Regions from separate parts of the Flintibacter porci genome, predicted to be linked through region 2. Evidence: riboswitches for the same ligand, from Rfam matches in the RefSeq annotation. Region 2 holds a riboswitch; the other holds the start of a gene.
What was found. A riboswitch is a leader RNA that binds a small molecule or an ion and turns the genes downstream of it on or off. The one in region 2 is predicted to bind tetrahydrofolate.
Positions count from the first base shown of each region.

Region 1 (7,572 bases), on a different contig from region 2:
AACCACGGCAGGGGCGTGGCCTGGGCGGCCCGGGAACTGGGCTGCCGGGCGGTGGTCTATCTCCCCAAGGGGAGCGCCCAGGAACGGCTGGACAATATTCTGGCCCTGGGGGCCCAGGCAGAGATCACCGACCTCAACTACGACGACGCGGTGCGTCTGGCCACCCGCAAGAGCGAAGAAAACGGCTGGGTGCTGATCCAGGACACCGCCTGGCCGGGCTATGAGCAGATCCCCGCCTGGATCATGGAGGGGTATACCACCCTGGCCGGGGAGATCTTTGATCAGCTGGCTGAGGCGGGGGAGGAGCCTCCTACCCACCTGTTTTTGCAGGCCGGCGTGGGCAGCTTTGCCGGAGCGGTGCTGGGCAGCGTCCGAAACCGGTGGGGGAAGAACTGTCCCGTCACCTGCATCGTGGAGCCCGACCAGGCCGACTGTCTGTACCGCACCGCCAAGGCAGCGGATGGGCAGCTCCACCCGGTGACCGGGGATATGAACAGCATGATGGCGGGGTTGTGCTGCGGGGAGCCCTGCACCCTGGCCTGGGACGTCCTGGGACCCTGTGCCGACGCCTTTTTGTCCTGCTCTGACGACTATGCCGCCCTTGGCATGCGGCTGCTGGGGCAGCCCCGGGGGAGCGATCCGGTGATCGTTTCCGGGGAATCCGGTGCAGTGGGCGTGGGAGCCCTGGCGGGTATTCTCCATGAGGAGGAGCTTCACGACCTGTGCTGGACACTGGGACTGGGAGAGCGATCCCGGGTACTGTGCATCAGCACCGAGGGAGATACGGACCGGGCCAACTATCAGAAGATCCTGCAAGAGAGAAAATAATAGCATCGACGCGCGTCCCAGTCAGGGACGCGCGCCGGTTTTTCATTTATTTATCCTGAGCCCGTTCCCGGAACATGAGGATGAAGGCGATGAGCAGGGGAAGAATGGCAATCAGAGCGGTCTGACTGTGCAGCCAACGACTGAGCAGACCGCTGGCCACCGCACCCACCACAAAGGTGAGGATGAGTCCGTAATACACACCCATCTTAGCCAGGGCGTCATGCTCCCGGTGAGACAGCCAGAAAAACAGGTGTTCTGTACCGCTTCTCAGGTTGCCGGTACACATGGTAGTGGCACAGCCGCAGCCGTTGAATTTCCGGAAGGAGTCTACCTGTACCGCGCTGGCAAAGGAGATCATAATGTTGGCCAGGGGATCCAGGGAGTGGGGAAGAAAAGCCACGGCTCCGATGACTACGCACTCCATCAGCAGCAGGTATTGCCGCCAGTGCAGCCATCCGCCCTCCTCGCCCAGCCGACGGCGCAGCAGCTCTGTGACCAGCACACCGGCGGTATAGGCCAGTACGGGCAGCAGATAGTGCAGAGCCTGGGACCAATTGCCCATGGAGAAATTGATGCCCAGCAGCACCAGGTTGCCCGTCTCCGCAGTGGCGAAGACCTGTCCCCGGTTTAAATAGCTGTATGCGTCCAGAAAACCTCCTGCCAGGGCCAGCAGAAGGCCGACCGGCAGAGTCTCTGAAGTTTGATAGCGCTTTTTCATGGGGTTACCTCACAAAATTCGGGGCGCCGCAGCTGCGGCGCCCCGAATAACCTATATATGGGAAACGGGATTACTCCGCCTTGGGGCCAGCGGCGACCAGAGCCTTGCCGGCGTCGTTGGTGGTGTACTTGGCGAAGTTCTTTACGAAGCGGGCGGCCAGATCCTTGGCCTTGGTGTCCCACTCGGTGGGGTCAGCGTAGGTGTTGCGGGGATCCAGGATGTTGGTGTCCACGCCGGGCAGCTCGGTGGGAACGGCCAGGTTGAAGTAGGGGATGGTCTTGGTCTCCGCCTTCAGGATAGAACCGTCCAGGATGGCGTCGATGATGCCGCGGGTGTCCTTGATGGAGATACGCTTGCCAGTGCCGTTCCAGCCGGTGTTGACCAGGTAGGCCTTAGCGCCGCTCTTCTGCATCTTCTTCACCAGCTCCTCACCGTACTTGGTGGGGTGCAGCTCCAGGAAGGCCTGGCCGAAGCAGGCGGAGAAGGTGGGGGTGGGCTCGGTGATGCCGCGCTCGGTGCCGGCCAGCTTGGAGGTGAAGCCGGACAGGAAGTAGTACTGAGTCTGCTCCGGAGTCAGGATGGACACGGGGGGCAGCACGCCGAAGGCGTCGGCAGACAGGAAGATCACGTTCTTGGCGTCGGGGCCGGCGGACACAGGACGCACGATCTTCTCGATGTGGTCGATGGGGTAGGAGACACGGGTGTTCTCGGTGACGGAGCTGTCAGCGAAGTCGCAGTGGCCGTTCTCGTCCACGGTGACGTTCTCCAGCAGAGCGTTGCGCTTGATGGCGTTGTAGATGTCGGGCTCAGCGTCCTTGTCCAGGTTGATGACCTTGGCGTAGCAGCCGCCCTCGAAGTTGAAGATGCCGTTGTCGTCCCAGCCGTGCTCGTCATCGCCGATGAGCAGACGCTTGGGATCGGTGGACAGGGTGGTCTTGCCGGTGCCGGACAGACCGAAGAACAGAGCGGTGTTCTCGCCGTTCATATCGGTGTTGGCGGAGCAGTGCATGGAGGCCATGCCCTTCAGGGGCAGGTAGTAGTTCATCATGGAGAACATGCCCTTCTTCATCTCGCCGCCGTACCAGGTGTTCAGGATGACCTGCTCGCGGGAAGTGAGGTTGAAGATGGCAGCGGTCTCGGAGTTGAGGCCCAGCTCCTTGTAGTTGGTGACCTTGGCCTTGGCAGCGTTGTAGGAGATAAAGTCAGGCTCGAAGTTCTCCAGCTCCTCAGCGGTGGGCTCGATGAACATATTCTTTACGAAGTGAGCCTGCCAAGCCACTTCCATGATGAAGCGGATGGCCATGCGGGAGTCGTGGTTGGCGCCGCAGAACACGTCCATCACGAACAGACGCTTGTTGGACAGCTCCTCCTGAGCCAGCTTCTTGCACTCGTCCCAAGCCTGCTGAGAGGCGGGCTTGTTGTCGTTCTTGAACTCGTCGGAGGTCCACCACACGGTGTCCTTGGAGGTGTCGTCCATAACAATGAACTTATCCTTGGGGGAGCGGCCGGTATAGATACCGGTCATAACATTGACGGCGCCCAGATCGGTGACCTGACCCTTATCATATCCTTCCAGACCGGGCTTGGTCTCCTCCTCAAACAGAGTCTCGTAGGAGGGGTTGTGGATGATCTCAGTGGTACCGGTGATCCCATATTTGCTCAGATCGATGGTTGCCATAGCGCATGACCTCTTTTCTATAATGATCTTCCCCTGGGCAGAAACGTCCTCTGCTCCGCGCGGAGAAGTCCCAAAACACAAATAATAATACACGGAGTTGGCAATAAAGTCAATTCCCCAAAGGATTGCAATTTAGTTATAGGTGATATTGCTGTTTTGCTATCCAAAGGTTGGATAATCAGCCAAAATCAGAGGGAGCGCGTCTCCTGCCGGCGCAGAGCCTTGGAAAGGGCGGCGAAGTCGGAAATAGACAGCCTCTCGCCCCGGATATTTTCAGGCAAGCCGCACTGAGCAATGGCGTTTGCAATTGCTTCCTTCTGATATGTGCCGCCTAAGGCAGAACTTAAACTGTTCAGTAAGGTTTTGCGCCGCTGGGCAAAGGCGGCCCGGACCACCTGGAAGAAATGCTTCGGGTCGTCCACCTCCGCAGGCGGGGTCTGGGGCACCATGCGCAGCACGGAGGAATTCACCTTGGGCGCGGGGATAAAGCAGGAGGGGGGCACGTCAAAGAGAATCTCCGGCTTGGTGTGGTACTGGCAGTACACCGAGAAGGCGCCGTAGTCGCCGGTGCCGGGGGCGGCGCAGATCCGCCGGGCCACCTCCCGCTGGATCATCACCGTGATGGAGCCAAAGCAGCCCGCCTCAATGAGGGCGGTGATGGCGGGGGTGGTGATGTTGTAGGGCAGATTAGCGCAGGCGATGGGGGAGAGCCCGGCCAGCTTTTCAGAGACCAGGGCGGGCAGGTTAGTTTTCAGCACGTCGCCGGGGAAGATCTCCGCGTTGGGATGGTCGGAGAGAGTCTCGGCCAGAATGGGCAGCAGGGAGCGGTCCAGCTCAATGGAGACAACCTTGTCCGCCCGCAGGGACAGCTCCCGGGTGAGGGGGCCGATGCCGGGGCCAACCTCCACTACGCCCACGCCGGGAGCGGCGCCGGAGGCGTCGGCGATGTCACGGGGGACCCAGTCCTCGATGAGAAAGTTCTGGCCCATGGATTTGGAGAACCGGAAGCCGTGGCGGGAGAGCAGGGCTTTGATGTCGTTGATATTGCAAAGGTCCATAAGACACCTCGAATGACTAGATTTTCCTCTTTATCATACTAAGAAAGGGGGCAGGCCGTCAAGGGCAGGGAAAGTTTCCCTTGCCTTTTCCCGGTGGATGGAGTACACTAGCCACGGCAGAGTAGAAGCACACGTGCTGGATCTGGCGCCTTAGTGTCGGCGGGACGGGGAGTTGTCCGCCGGACGAACAGTCCGCCTTTGGGCGGGCGGCAGTGTGTGTTTCGCATCCCGCTGCCGCAAAGACGGGGCGAAAAAATATGAATTCCTCCCTCTGTGCGGCATTCCCGAACCCGGGCTGCCAAAACAGACAGGAGGTTTTTTTATGTCCCAGACCCGCATCCCCATGAATTTGTACCGCACTCCCTTTACTCCCGCCTACTGGCGGGAGGCCAACGCCTGCGCCAAGGCCCTGAAGCTGTTGATGTTCGCAGCTCTGATGGTGGCCATGACACGGGCGCTGTCCCTTATTCCCGGCATTCCCATTGCCCATACCAAGCTCACCTGGGGCTTTCTGGCCCGGGGTCTGTGCGCCCTGGTGTGCGGTCCCACGCTGGGATTGATCTTTGCCTTTGTAGAGGATATCCTGGGCTTTATTCTCCAGCCCACCGGGGACTTTTTCCCCGGCTACACCCTGTCCACCATGGCAGGTGTGCTGGTGTATGCCCTGTGTTTCTACCGGGCCAAGATCACTGTGTGGCGGCTGGTGCTTGCCAACGTGCTGGTCAATCTGCTGGTCAATGCCGCCATGGGCAGCGTGTGGACCGTGATGATGCGCGGGGGTGTATATTGGGCCTGGTTTGTACCGAGCCTCATCAAAAATTTGGTGACCATCATTCCCAAGGCGGCGGTGCTGTATGTGCTGTTCCAGGCGCTGCTGCCCATTCTGCAGCGGATGGACCTGATTCCCAAGCAGGTGGACGGAGCCATCAAGGTATTTTAATTTTTCTTCCGCGGGGAGCCGATTTCGGCTCCCCGCTTGCTGTGGCAGGACCAAATTCGACCCGCTTCGACATCTTCTCTTGTATCCAGCCGGAAATTCTTTTATAATGGAGGGCAGAATGAGAGAAGGAGGGACGGGCGGTGAGCATGCTGGCCATTCTCTCCTTTTCCTTTACCGCAGCGGTGTTGTGTGCCAATGTTTTGCCCTTGGAGGGAGTTCGGTTCCCTCTGGGGTGCGCTTTTGTGTTGGCCTTTGCAGTTACGTTTCTGCCCCGCCTGAGACAAATGCCCCGAAGCCGGAAGGCGCGGTACGCCGCCTTCGGACTGGCCTTGGGATGCCTGTGGACGGCCGGGTATAGCCAGGTGTTCTGGGCTCCCGCTCAGGCTCTGGATGAGAAAACGGTGCGCCTTACGGCCACTATCTCACAGTGGCCCCAGGAGACCGACTACGGCGGCGTTTCGGTTTTAGCCCGGGCGGATACAGAAGGGTGGGTCACCGTGCCCATCCTCCTCTATGTGGATGAACAGGGCTCCGACCTGCGGCCCGGTGACCGCATCGAGACGGTGGTCCATTGCGCTCTGGCTGACCGGGCTTCGTCCGGGGAGGAGATCACCTACTACACGGCCAAGGGCATCTTTCTGACCGGGCAGGCCTACGGCCGCCTGGAGGTGGAACAACCAGACCGCATCCCGCTGCGGGATCAGCCCGCTTACTGGTCCCAGGCGCTGAAGGAGAGCATCGCCCAAACCTTTCCCGGCGATGTATCCGGGCTGGTACAGGCCTTGGTAACGGGCAACCGGGACAGTCTCACAGACCCCTTCACTACATCCCTCCAGCGCACAGGCCTGAGCCACACCGTGGCGGTGTCCGGCATGCACCTGGCCTTTCTGGCCGGACTTCTTTCCATGCTGCTGGGAAAATGGCGGCGGCTGGCTTCTCTGGTTACCATTCCGGTGACCTTGCTTTTCACCCTCACCGCCGGGTGTACCCCTTCCGTGGTGCGGGCAGCGGTGATGATCCTGCTGCTGCATATCGGTCCGCTGTTCTATCGGGAGCGGGACGAGTTTACCTCCCTGGGCAGCGCTCTTTTGCTGCTGCTTTTATATAATCCCTTCTCTGCGGCCCACATCGGGCTTCAGCTCTCCTTTGCGGCGGTGGCGGGTATCTTCCTGTGTGGCCAGCCCCTTCACGCGGCCCTTCTGGCTCGGATTCCCTTCCGGCCAGCAAAGCGGTGGACCTTCTGGTGGGCGATCCAGCTGGTACCCCGGTTTGTGGTATCTACCTTCTGTACCACATTGGGAGCTTCGGTGTTTACGGTGCCCCTCTCGGCCATTTATTTTCAATCCGTGTCCCTCATTGCACCCCTGTCCAACCTGCTGACTCTGTGGGCGGTGGGTATCCTGTTTGGAGCAGGGGTGCTGATCGGCACGCTGGGCGTGTTTCTTCCAGAACTGGCCGCTCTGCTTGCCCTGCCCATTGCGCCCTTGGGGCGCTACCTCAACTGGGTCGTGGACGGCCTGTCCAATCTTACCTTCTCTGCTGTCACCACCAACAGTGTCTATTACCGCGCCTGGCTGGTGCTGGTGTACCTCATTTTGATCCTGATTCCCATCCTGCCGGGCAAGAAACGGTGGATCATCCCCACCTGCTGCGGTGTGGCCACCCTGTGCCTGGCCATGCTCCTTAACGCGTGGAGCTTCTGGTGGGGGAGCGGGGCGGTTACGGTGTTGAACGTAGGCCAGGGGCAGAGCGTGCTGGTGCGCAGCGGAGGCTTTTTGTGCCTGGTGGACTGCGGCGGGGACAGCTATGACAACGCCGGAGATACTGCTGCCGACTTCCTGGGAGACTACGGGGTAGGGCGGCTGGACCTGTTGGTGCTCACCCACTTCCACGCGGACCATGCCAACGGGGTGACGGAACTGTTGAAACGGGTACAAGTAGATACCCTTGCCATCCCGCCTGCCACCGGGGAGGAGGAACCCCTGCGGGATGAAATTTTGTCGGCCGCGGAGGCGTGGGATGTGGAGGTCCTGGAGGTGGGAGAGGACACCCTCCTTACCCTGGACGAGGATCGAACCATCCAGCTCTATGCGCCCCTGGGCGCGGGAGAGACCAACGAGGCAGGGCTGACCTGTCTCATTTCCACAGGAGATTTTGATACCCTCATCACCGGGGACATGGGCGCCGATGTGGAGCAGCAGCTCCTGGCCCACACCGACCTGCCCGACCTGGAGGTGCTGGTGGCGGGCCACCACGGCTCCAAATCCTCCACCTCGGAGCAGCTGCTGGCGGCCACTGCCCCGGATTACGCGTTCCTCTCGGTGGGAGAGCACAATACCTACGGCCATCC
Region 1 covers NZ_JBHEVB010000002.1:129,189-136,760, reverse strand. Annotated here, with positions in the region: gene dpaL (diaminopropionate ammonia-lyase) at 1-828, shown strand, start outside; gene ACEVJL_RS02535 (YoaK family protein) at 875-1,546, opposite strand; gene pckA (phosphoenolpyruvate carboxykinase (ATP)) at 1,617-3,224, opposite strand; gene rsmA (16S rRNA (adenine(1518)-N(6)/adenine(1519)-N(6))-dimethyltransferase RsmA) at 3,413-4,282, opposite strand; THF riboswitch at 4,398-4,518, shown strand; gene ACEVJL_RS02520 (folate family ECF transporter S component) at 4,605-5,222, shown strand; gene ACEVJL_RS02515 (DNA internalization-related competence protein ComEC/Rec2) at 5,369-7,572, shown strand, end outside.
Region 1: linked by a shared signal. The riboswitch ahead of ACEVJL_RS02520 (folate family ECF transporter S component) and the one ahead of ACEVJL_RS00350 (folate family ECF transporter S component) in region 2 are both predicted to bind tetrahydrofolate.

Region 2 (7,572 bases):
GGAGTCGTCCACCTCGGCGATGATGGAGGCAGCGCCGGCGATCTCAGCAGCCTTGCCCTGAGCACCGGACATGCCGCCCAGACCGGCGGACACAAACAGACGGCCGGCCAGGTTGCCGTCCTGGGGGATGCCCAGCTTCAGACGGCCGGCGTTGAGCAGGGTGTTGAAGGTGCCGTGCACGATGCCCTGAGGACCGATATACATCCAGCCTCCGGCGGTCATCTGGCCGTAGTTGGCAACGCCCAGAGCCGCAGCGCGGTTGAAGTTCTTCTGGTCATCAAAGGTGCCCACCATCAGGCCGTTGGAGATGATGACACGGGGAGCCAGCTTGTGGCTGTGGAACAGGCCCAGGGGGTGGCCGGACATGACCACTAGGGTCTGCTCGTCCGTCAGGACCTCCAGATACTTCTTGATCAGGCGATACTGCATCCAGTTCTGGCACACCTGACCGGTCTCACCGTAGGTAACCAGTTCATAGGGGTACAGAGCCACATCAAAGTCCAGGTTGTTGTCGATCATAACCTGAATGGCGCGGCCCTCAATGCACGCACCCTTGTACTCATCGATGGGCTTGCCGTACAGCTTGCCCGCAGGACGGAAGCGGTAGCCGTAAATACGGCCATGCTCTTCCAGCTCCTGCGCAAACTCCTTGGCCATTTGCTCGTGGTGATCGGGATGGATGTAACGCAGTGCGTTCTTGATGGCCAAAGCCTTGTCCGCCTCACTCAAATGAGACTCACGGCGGGGAGCACGGCGGTACTGAGCGTCAAACTCAGGGTACTCGGGCAGCTCGTAGTCCAGCTTGATGGTCATTGCATCGTTTACGTTGCCAGTCATGATACTTCCCCCTATAAAAATTTTTTGTGTAAAACGTAAGTTATGGGCCAAATGTTTTTCCCTTTTGATTGTATTTTAACCGAAATATGCTATAATGAAAAATACCTATATTGTATATTTGATAGATCAAAAAGGTATAGCAAGATATGAACTTTAAACAGCTAGAATACTTTTCTGCCGTAGCAGAAGCAAAAAGCATTTCCAAAGCCGCCAGAGCCCTTCATGTGGCTCAGCCTCCTATCAGCCGCCAGTTGTCCATGCTGGAGGACGAATTAGGGGTATGCCTCTTCTTGCGCAACAACAAGGGCGTGGAGCTGACCGAGGCAGGACGCAGCCTGTACCAGCAAAGTCAGCACATGTTTCAGAATTTCCGCATGATGATCGAGAGTGTCCGGGATGTAAATGAAGGATTTCGCGGCATCCTGAAAGTCGGCATTATCTATTCCAACATCCCCATCGTCATGGACTATTTGCGGGAATATCATGCGAAATATCCGCGTGTGGAGTTGTATGTCCGCCTGGGATCGCCCAAGGACCTGCTGGATGATCTGAACAAAGGGAACCTGCACGTTCTGTTTCTGCGCAATTCCGCTGAGCGGGTTTCACAGCTTCACGAAAAGATTCTGGGCGAGGACCCGTTGGAGCTGGTTATGTCCCGTGAACTGGATCCGGCCCCAGATTCGGATACTATCCCCATTGAGGCTCTGAAGGATGTCCCCATGTGCCTTTTGCGCAGCGATGACATGTGGGGGTACAGCTCACATCTGATCAACGAATGTCAGCGCAGAGGGTTTACCCCGAATACCGTCTGCCAGTGTTACGACACTCCTATGGCGATGCAGATGGTACAGGCAGGGTTTGGAATCAGCTATCTTCCCCGCTCTATTGTAGAAACCACCCCTCATTCTGCCCTGTACTCAAAACCCATACAGGATCTGTCCGCTCCCTCGTATCCTATGCTGCTCTGGAGCGAAAATATTTACTACGCCAACTGTGTCAAGCAGTTTATCTCTATGTTCCAGGATAAGCCGTGAGATATTTTGTGCATTTTGCACGTAAGAAACGTTCTGCGTTTTTATTTGTAAAGTGAATTCCTGTTTTCACTTAACAAAACAAAGTAAGAAAAGAAAAATGAAAAACAGAACTCATTTACGAACCAAACGCTCTGAGCTAAAATGAAACCATAGAAATACATTCCTTGTGGTTTGACTCAGCAGTCTTTCGCAGGTCACTCCGGAACCATTCCGGAAATCATCAAAAAAATAATGGAGGAACTTATCATGGCGAAGCTTGTAGAGTGTATCCCCAACTTCAGCTGCAGCAAGGAGAAGGACGAAGCTACCTATAACGCGTTGGTCGAGGCAGCCAACAGCGTCCCCGGCTGTACTCTGTTTGACGCCCAGACCGACGGCAATCACAACCGCTGCGTATTTACTCTGATCGGCAACATCGACGCCATTGAAGAGGTTGCCTTCCAGTTGACCAAGGTCGCCACTGAGCGCATCGACATGAACAAGCACAAGGGTGAGCACAAGCGCATGGGCGCCACCGACGTCATCCCCTTTGTTCCCCAGTCCAAGGATGTCACTGTGGAGGAGTGCGTGGAGCTCTCCAAGCGCGTGGCCCAGCGTATCTGGGACGAGCTGAAGGTTCCCTCCTTCCTGTACGAAGACTCCGCCACCCGGCCCGAGCGCCGCAACCTGGCCACCTGCCGCAAGGGTGAGTTTGAGGGTATGCCTGAGAAGCTGCTGCAGGAGGAGTGGGCTCCCGATTACGGTGAGCGCAAGATCCACCCCACCGCCGGCATCACCGCCATCGGCGCCCGTATGCCCCTGGTCGCCTTCAACATCAACCTGGCTACCTCTGATGTGGAAGTGGCCAAGAAGATCGCCAAGGTCATCCGCGGTTCCTCCGGCGGCTTCCGCAGCTGTAAGGCTATGGGCTTTATGATGGAGGACCGGGGCATCGCCCAGGTTTCCATGAACATGGTCAACTATGAGGATACCCCTCTGTATGTGGTCTATGAGATGGTCCGTTCTCTGGCCGAGCGTTACGGCACCTACATCATTGACAGCGAGATCGTGGGTCTGACCCCCGCCAAGGCCATGATCGACTGCGCGGAGTTCTATCTGAAAGCCAGAGACTTTGACTGCCACAACCAGATCATGGAGTATCACCTCCTGGACATGAAGTAAGAAACACAAGAGGGATAAGGAGAGAAGCGACATGAAAAAATTAGCCGAGCTGCAAACCGCTGAGTTTGTCGACCTGCTGGCCTCTGACGCTCCCGCTCCCGGCGGCGGCTCTGCCGCTGCGCTGGAGGGTGCCCTGGGCGCCGCACTCACCGCTATGGTGTGCGGTTTGACCACCGTGGGCAAGAGCAAGGAAAAATATGCAGAATATCAGGAATTTGTCGTGGAGAGCCAGAAGAAGGCTGCCGATCTGAAGCTTCGCTTTGTGGACGTGATGGACCGGGATACCGACGCCTTCAACGTGGTCAGCGCCGCATTCCGGATGCCTAAATCTACCGACGAAGAAAAGGCCGCCCGCTCCGCCGCTATTCAGAAAGGGTTGGAGGCTTGTACTGCCACTCCCTTCGAGATGATGGAGCTGGCTACCGAGACCCTGGAGCTGACCGCTTCTCTGTTGGGCAAAACCAACGACAGCGCCGCCAGCGATCTGGGCGTATCCGCTTTGTCCATGCGTGCCGCCATTCAGGGCGCGTGGCTCAACGTCCTCATCAACATCGGCTCTTTGAAGAATAAGGAGCTGGCCGAGGACTACCGCAAGAAGGGCGAGGCCATGCTGGCCAAAGCTCTGCCTCTGGCCGACCAGATTTACCAGAACGTTCTCAGCCAGATGTAATCGCTTGGGGTGCGTGCCTGCAAATTTCAGGTTGGCACGCACCCTTTTCATTTGAAGAAACTGACAGAGTAGATCCAGCGCGTCAAGTGCCATCGGATGGGAGGTTGCCGATGGACGAAGGGACCCTTCCCGCGTTGCTGTATCGCATCCGCTGCCATGACTAGGGTACTCCTTTCATGGCAATCAGCCATGAGAGGAGTGTTTTTTATGAAAAACGCCAACATTAAAGTTCTGTGTCAAACCGCAATTCTGATCGCTGTATATGTCCTGCTGAGTATGACGCTGGTGATTCGGACCGGAAACTGGAAACTGACGTTTGTCGCTTTGCCTGTCATCATAGCGTCGCTGTCCCTTGGAACAGGCAGCGGCTGTGCGGTGGCGCTGATTGGTGAATTTCTCAGCCAGATGCTGACCTTCGGCCTCATGCACACCACCATCATCTGGATCTGGCCCCCTATGGGCTGGGCACTGGCGGTGGGTTTTGTTGCCCAGCGTGAAAAGCGCTGCGGAAAACATCTGGAAGACCGGCCTGTCCGGTGTTACGCTGCGTGCATCGCAGGCGCTTTGATCACCGGCTGTATGAATACGCTGGCTTTGTGGCTGGACAGCCTGATCAATCATTACTATACGTTTGCCGTTGTCTTTGGAAGCGTGATTTTCCGGCTGCCGAAAGACATCATTACCGCATTTGTTGTGGCGGCCATTTCCATACCGCTTGTGAAACTGCTGCGCCGCAGCGGATTGTCTGCGCTTCAGGAGGCAAAAAACCGTTAAAGAAAGGGCGGCTTCTTATGCAGTGGGTTCTGCTTACAGAAGAGGATTACGTCACAACCAACTGGTCGGGTGGAACCACCACTCAACTGGCGATCGCACCCCAGGAGTCGGTCTATGCAAACCGGGATTTTCTCTGGCGGTTCAGCTCTGCCAAGGTCATTCTGGAGCATTCGGATTTCACTCCACTTCCTGACTACAACCGTCTGATTGCCACCGTAAAAGGCGGGCTGGATATGAAGGTAGGCGATGGAGCACGTTTTTCTTTGGCTCCCTATCAAATATACTCCTTTGACGGGGCTGTATCTGTGGAATCCTGGGGATGCTGTACGGACTTCAATTTAATGCTGCGCAAGGGACAGTGCCAGGGAACCCTTCAGGCTTTGACGCTGTCGGCTGGGAGCGCTGTGAGCTGGACCGCTCCGGTCTCCGCGCCTGAACCCTTTCCCCGCCGCACTCTGGCTGTCTATTGCGGACAAGGCCAGGTGTCACTGCCTGAGGATCACAAAACGGCATCGGCCGGTCAGTTTCTGCTGTGCCGGGAGGCCGAAGATACGCCGGTGCGCCTGGAGAGTTCCCAGGGCGCGCAATTGATCACGGCAGTGATTTATTCCCGCTAAGAAGCGGACAAAAAGGAGCAAATTGCTATGACAGGTCAGGAAGCAGTCAATTTTATTCATGAACGGGCATGGACCGGCCGAAAGCCCGGCCTAAGCCGCACGTTTACCCTGTTGGAACGGCTGGGCAGCCCCCATGAAAAGCTGAAATTTATCCACATTACCGGTACAAACGGAAAAGGATCGACCGCGGCGATGGTTTCTTCCATTCTTACGCAAGCGGGACTGCGCACCGGACTTTATACCTCTCCCCATCTCTGGACGTTCCATGAGCGCTTTCAAGTGGATGGCGTGCCCATCTCCGACGCGATGCTGGGCGAGCTGGGTGAGTTGGTCATCAAAGCCGGAGAGGGAATGGAGGATCCCCCCACGGAATTTGAATTGATGACCGCTCTGGGCCTGGAGTTTTTCCTGCGCATGAAGTGCGATATTGTCGTGCTGGAAGTGGGACTGGGCGGACGCCTTGATTCCACAAACGTGATCCCCGCTCCCGAAGCAGCCGTGATCACCAACATCGGCTTGGAGCACACCCAGGAGCTGGGCAACTCCCGTACGCTGATTGCTCAAGAGAAGTCCGGCATCATCAAAAAGGGCTGCTCCACCGTACTCTACCACCAAAGCGGCGAGGTGGAGGATGTGGTAAAAGAGGTCTGCCGGCAGATGGAGAGTCCTTTGACGGTGACCGCGCCGCAAACTCTGGAGGTTCTGGAAAGCAACCGGGATGGACAGACCTTCCGTTACCGCGGAAAGGGTCCCTATCATATCTCTCTGCTGGGCCCCCACCAGCTGTACAACGCCATGACCGCATTGGATACGATCTGGACACTGAGCCACCGCAGCTGGAAGATCGAGGAACAGGCCGTGGCCCAAGGTCTTGAGAACGCCGTGTGGCCTGCCCGTTTGGAACTGGTTCGCCGCAACCCTGATATTTTGCTGGACGGCGGACACAATCCTCAGTGTATGGCCGCTCTGCACGATGCACTGGAGGAGCTGTATCCGGGGAAGAAAATGATCTTCCTAACCGGAGTGTTGGGGGACAAGGACTACCCCGATATGATAAACAAAATCCTGCCCCTGGCCAAATCCTTTGTCACCATTACTCCAGACAGCCCCCGGGCTCTCAGCGCTCAGGAGCTGGCGGATTATCTCCACGGCTTAGGCGTCCAGGCCGATGCCTGCGAGACGACCGAGCAAGGAATCCAGCAAGCATTGGCTCTGGCCGGACCGGAAGATGTGGTATGCGCCTGCGGATCGTTATATATGATCGGTGAAGTGCGCCATTTGCTGGGCTTATGCTGATCTCAGGATTATTATAAGACTGCGGCAGCAAATCTCCCCTCCCCGGTACATAACGTGCTGATGATCTGTTGAAGGCACCGCCCCTTTGGGGCGGTGTCTTTTGTTTTGCCCCGACTTCCCCATTTGCCTGTCTCCCCGCCGTTTGTTATAATTAGGAAGAACGCTGGACAGTACAGCAAGGAGGCGACCGATCCCATGCGCAGTGAACAGGACATCATGGACCTGATTTTGTCTGTGGCCAAATCCGACTCCCGGATCCTGGCAGCTTACCTGAAAGGCTCCCGCACAAACCCCAACGTGCCCAAGGATGTCTATCAGGACTTTGACCTTATGTATGTGGTCACGGAAACCGACTCTTTCCGGCAGGACCCGGCATGGCTGGATGTCTTCGGTCCACGGATTTTGACCCAGGAACAGGACAGCGACTTTGGATACGGGGACCGGTTTGGCCTGCGCTCCAACTACCAGCAGCTCTATTCCTGGCTTCTTCTGCTGGAAGATGGGAACCGGATCGACCTGGGTGTGGAGACGGTAGAGCACATGCAGCAGGGCTGCACCCGGAACAAGCTCTTTTTGCCCCTTCTGGACAAAATCGGCTGTCTTCCCAAGCTGCCGCCCCCCAGCGACGAGGACTTTCATGTCAAATCTCCCACCGCCAGCCAGTTTCAGGGATGCTGCAATGAATTTTTCTGGAGCCTGTGCGATGTGGCCAAGGGCATTGCCCGCAACGAGCTTCCCTTCGCCATGACCACCTACCACGCCCAGGCCCGCCCGATGCTGGAACAGATGCTGGCCTGGTACGTGGGCTGTGCCACGGATTTTTCCGTCTCCTGCGGGAAATCCAATAAGTTTTTCCGGCGCTGCCTGCCCCCTTCCCTCTACCAGCGCTACACCAAAATCTACTGCGACAGCGACTATGAGCATATGTGGCAGGCGATACGTACCGCCTGCGGTCTGTTCCACGATACTGCCAACGATGTGGGGGCACAGCTGGGATTTCCCTATCCCCAGGCAGACGAGGACGGTTTTTTCCAGTACCTGGCCTTTATCCAGCGCACGCTGACTCACGCAAAACCCGGCGGCAAGCTTTCTTCCCCCGTCTGACTCCCTTGAGAAAAAAGCTTGTTTCAGCTATAATCAAACGGAATTGGGAGGGAGATACGCCTATGAATATTCAGCTTGA
Region 2 covers NZ_JBHEVB010000001.1:77,322-84,893, forward strand. Annotated here, with positions in the region: gene ACEVJL_RS00330 (urocanate hydratase) at 1-837, opposite strand, end outside; gene ACEVJL_RS00335 (LysR family transcriptional regulator) at 984-1,871, shown strand; gene ftcD (glutamate formimidoyltransferase) at 2,118-3,032, shown strand; gene ACEVJL_RS00345 (cyclodeaminase/cyclohydrolase family protein) at 3,064-3,702, shown strand; THF riboswitch at 3,765-3,858, shown strand; gene ACEVJL_RS00350 (folate family ECF transporter S component) at 3,910-4,476, shown strand; gene ACEVJL_RS00355 (HutD family protein) at 4,494-5,093, shown strand; gene ACEVJL_RS00360 (bifunctional folylpolyglutamate synthase/dihydrofolate synthase) at 5,121-6,389, shown strand; gene ACEVJL_RS00365 (aminoglycoside 6-adenylyltransferase) at 6,585-7,493, shown strand; gene ACEVJL_RS00370 (ABC transporter ATP-binding protein) at 7,556-7,572, shown strand, end outside.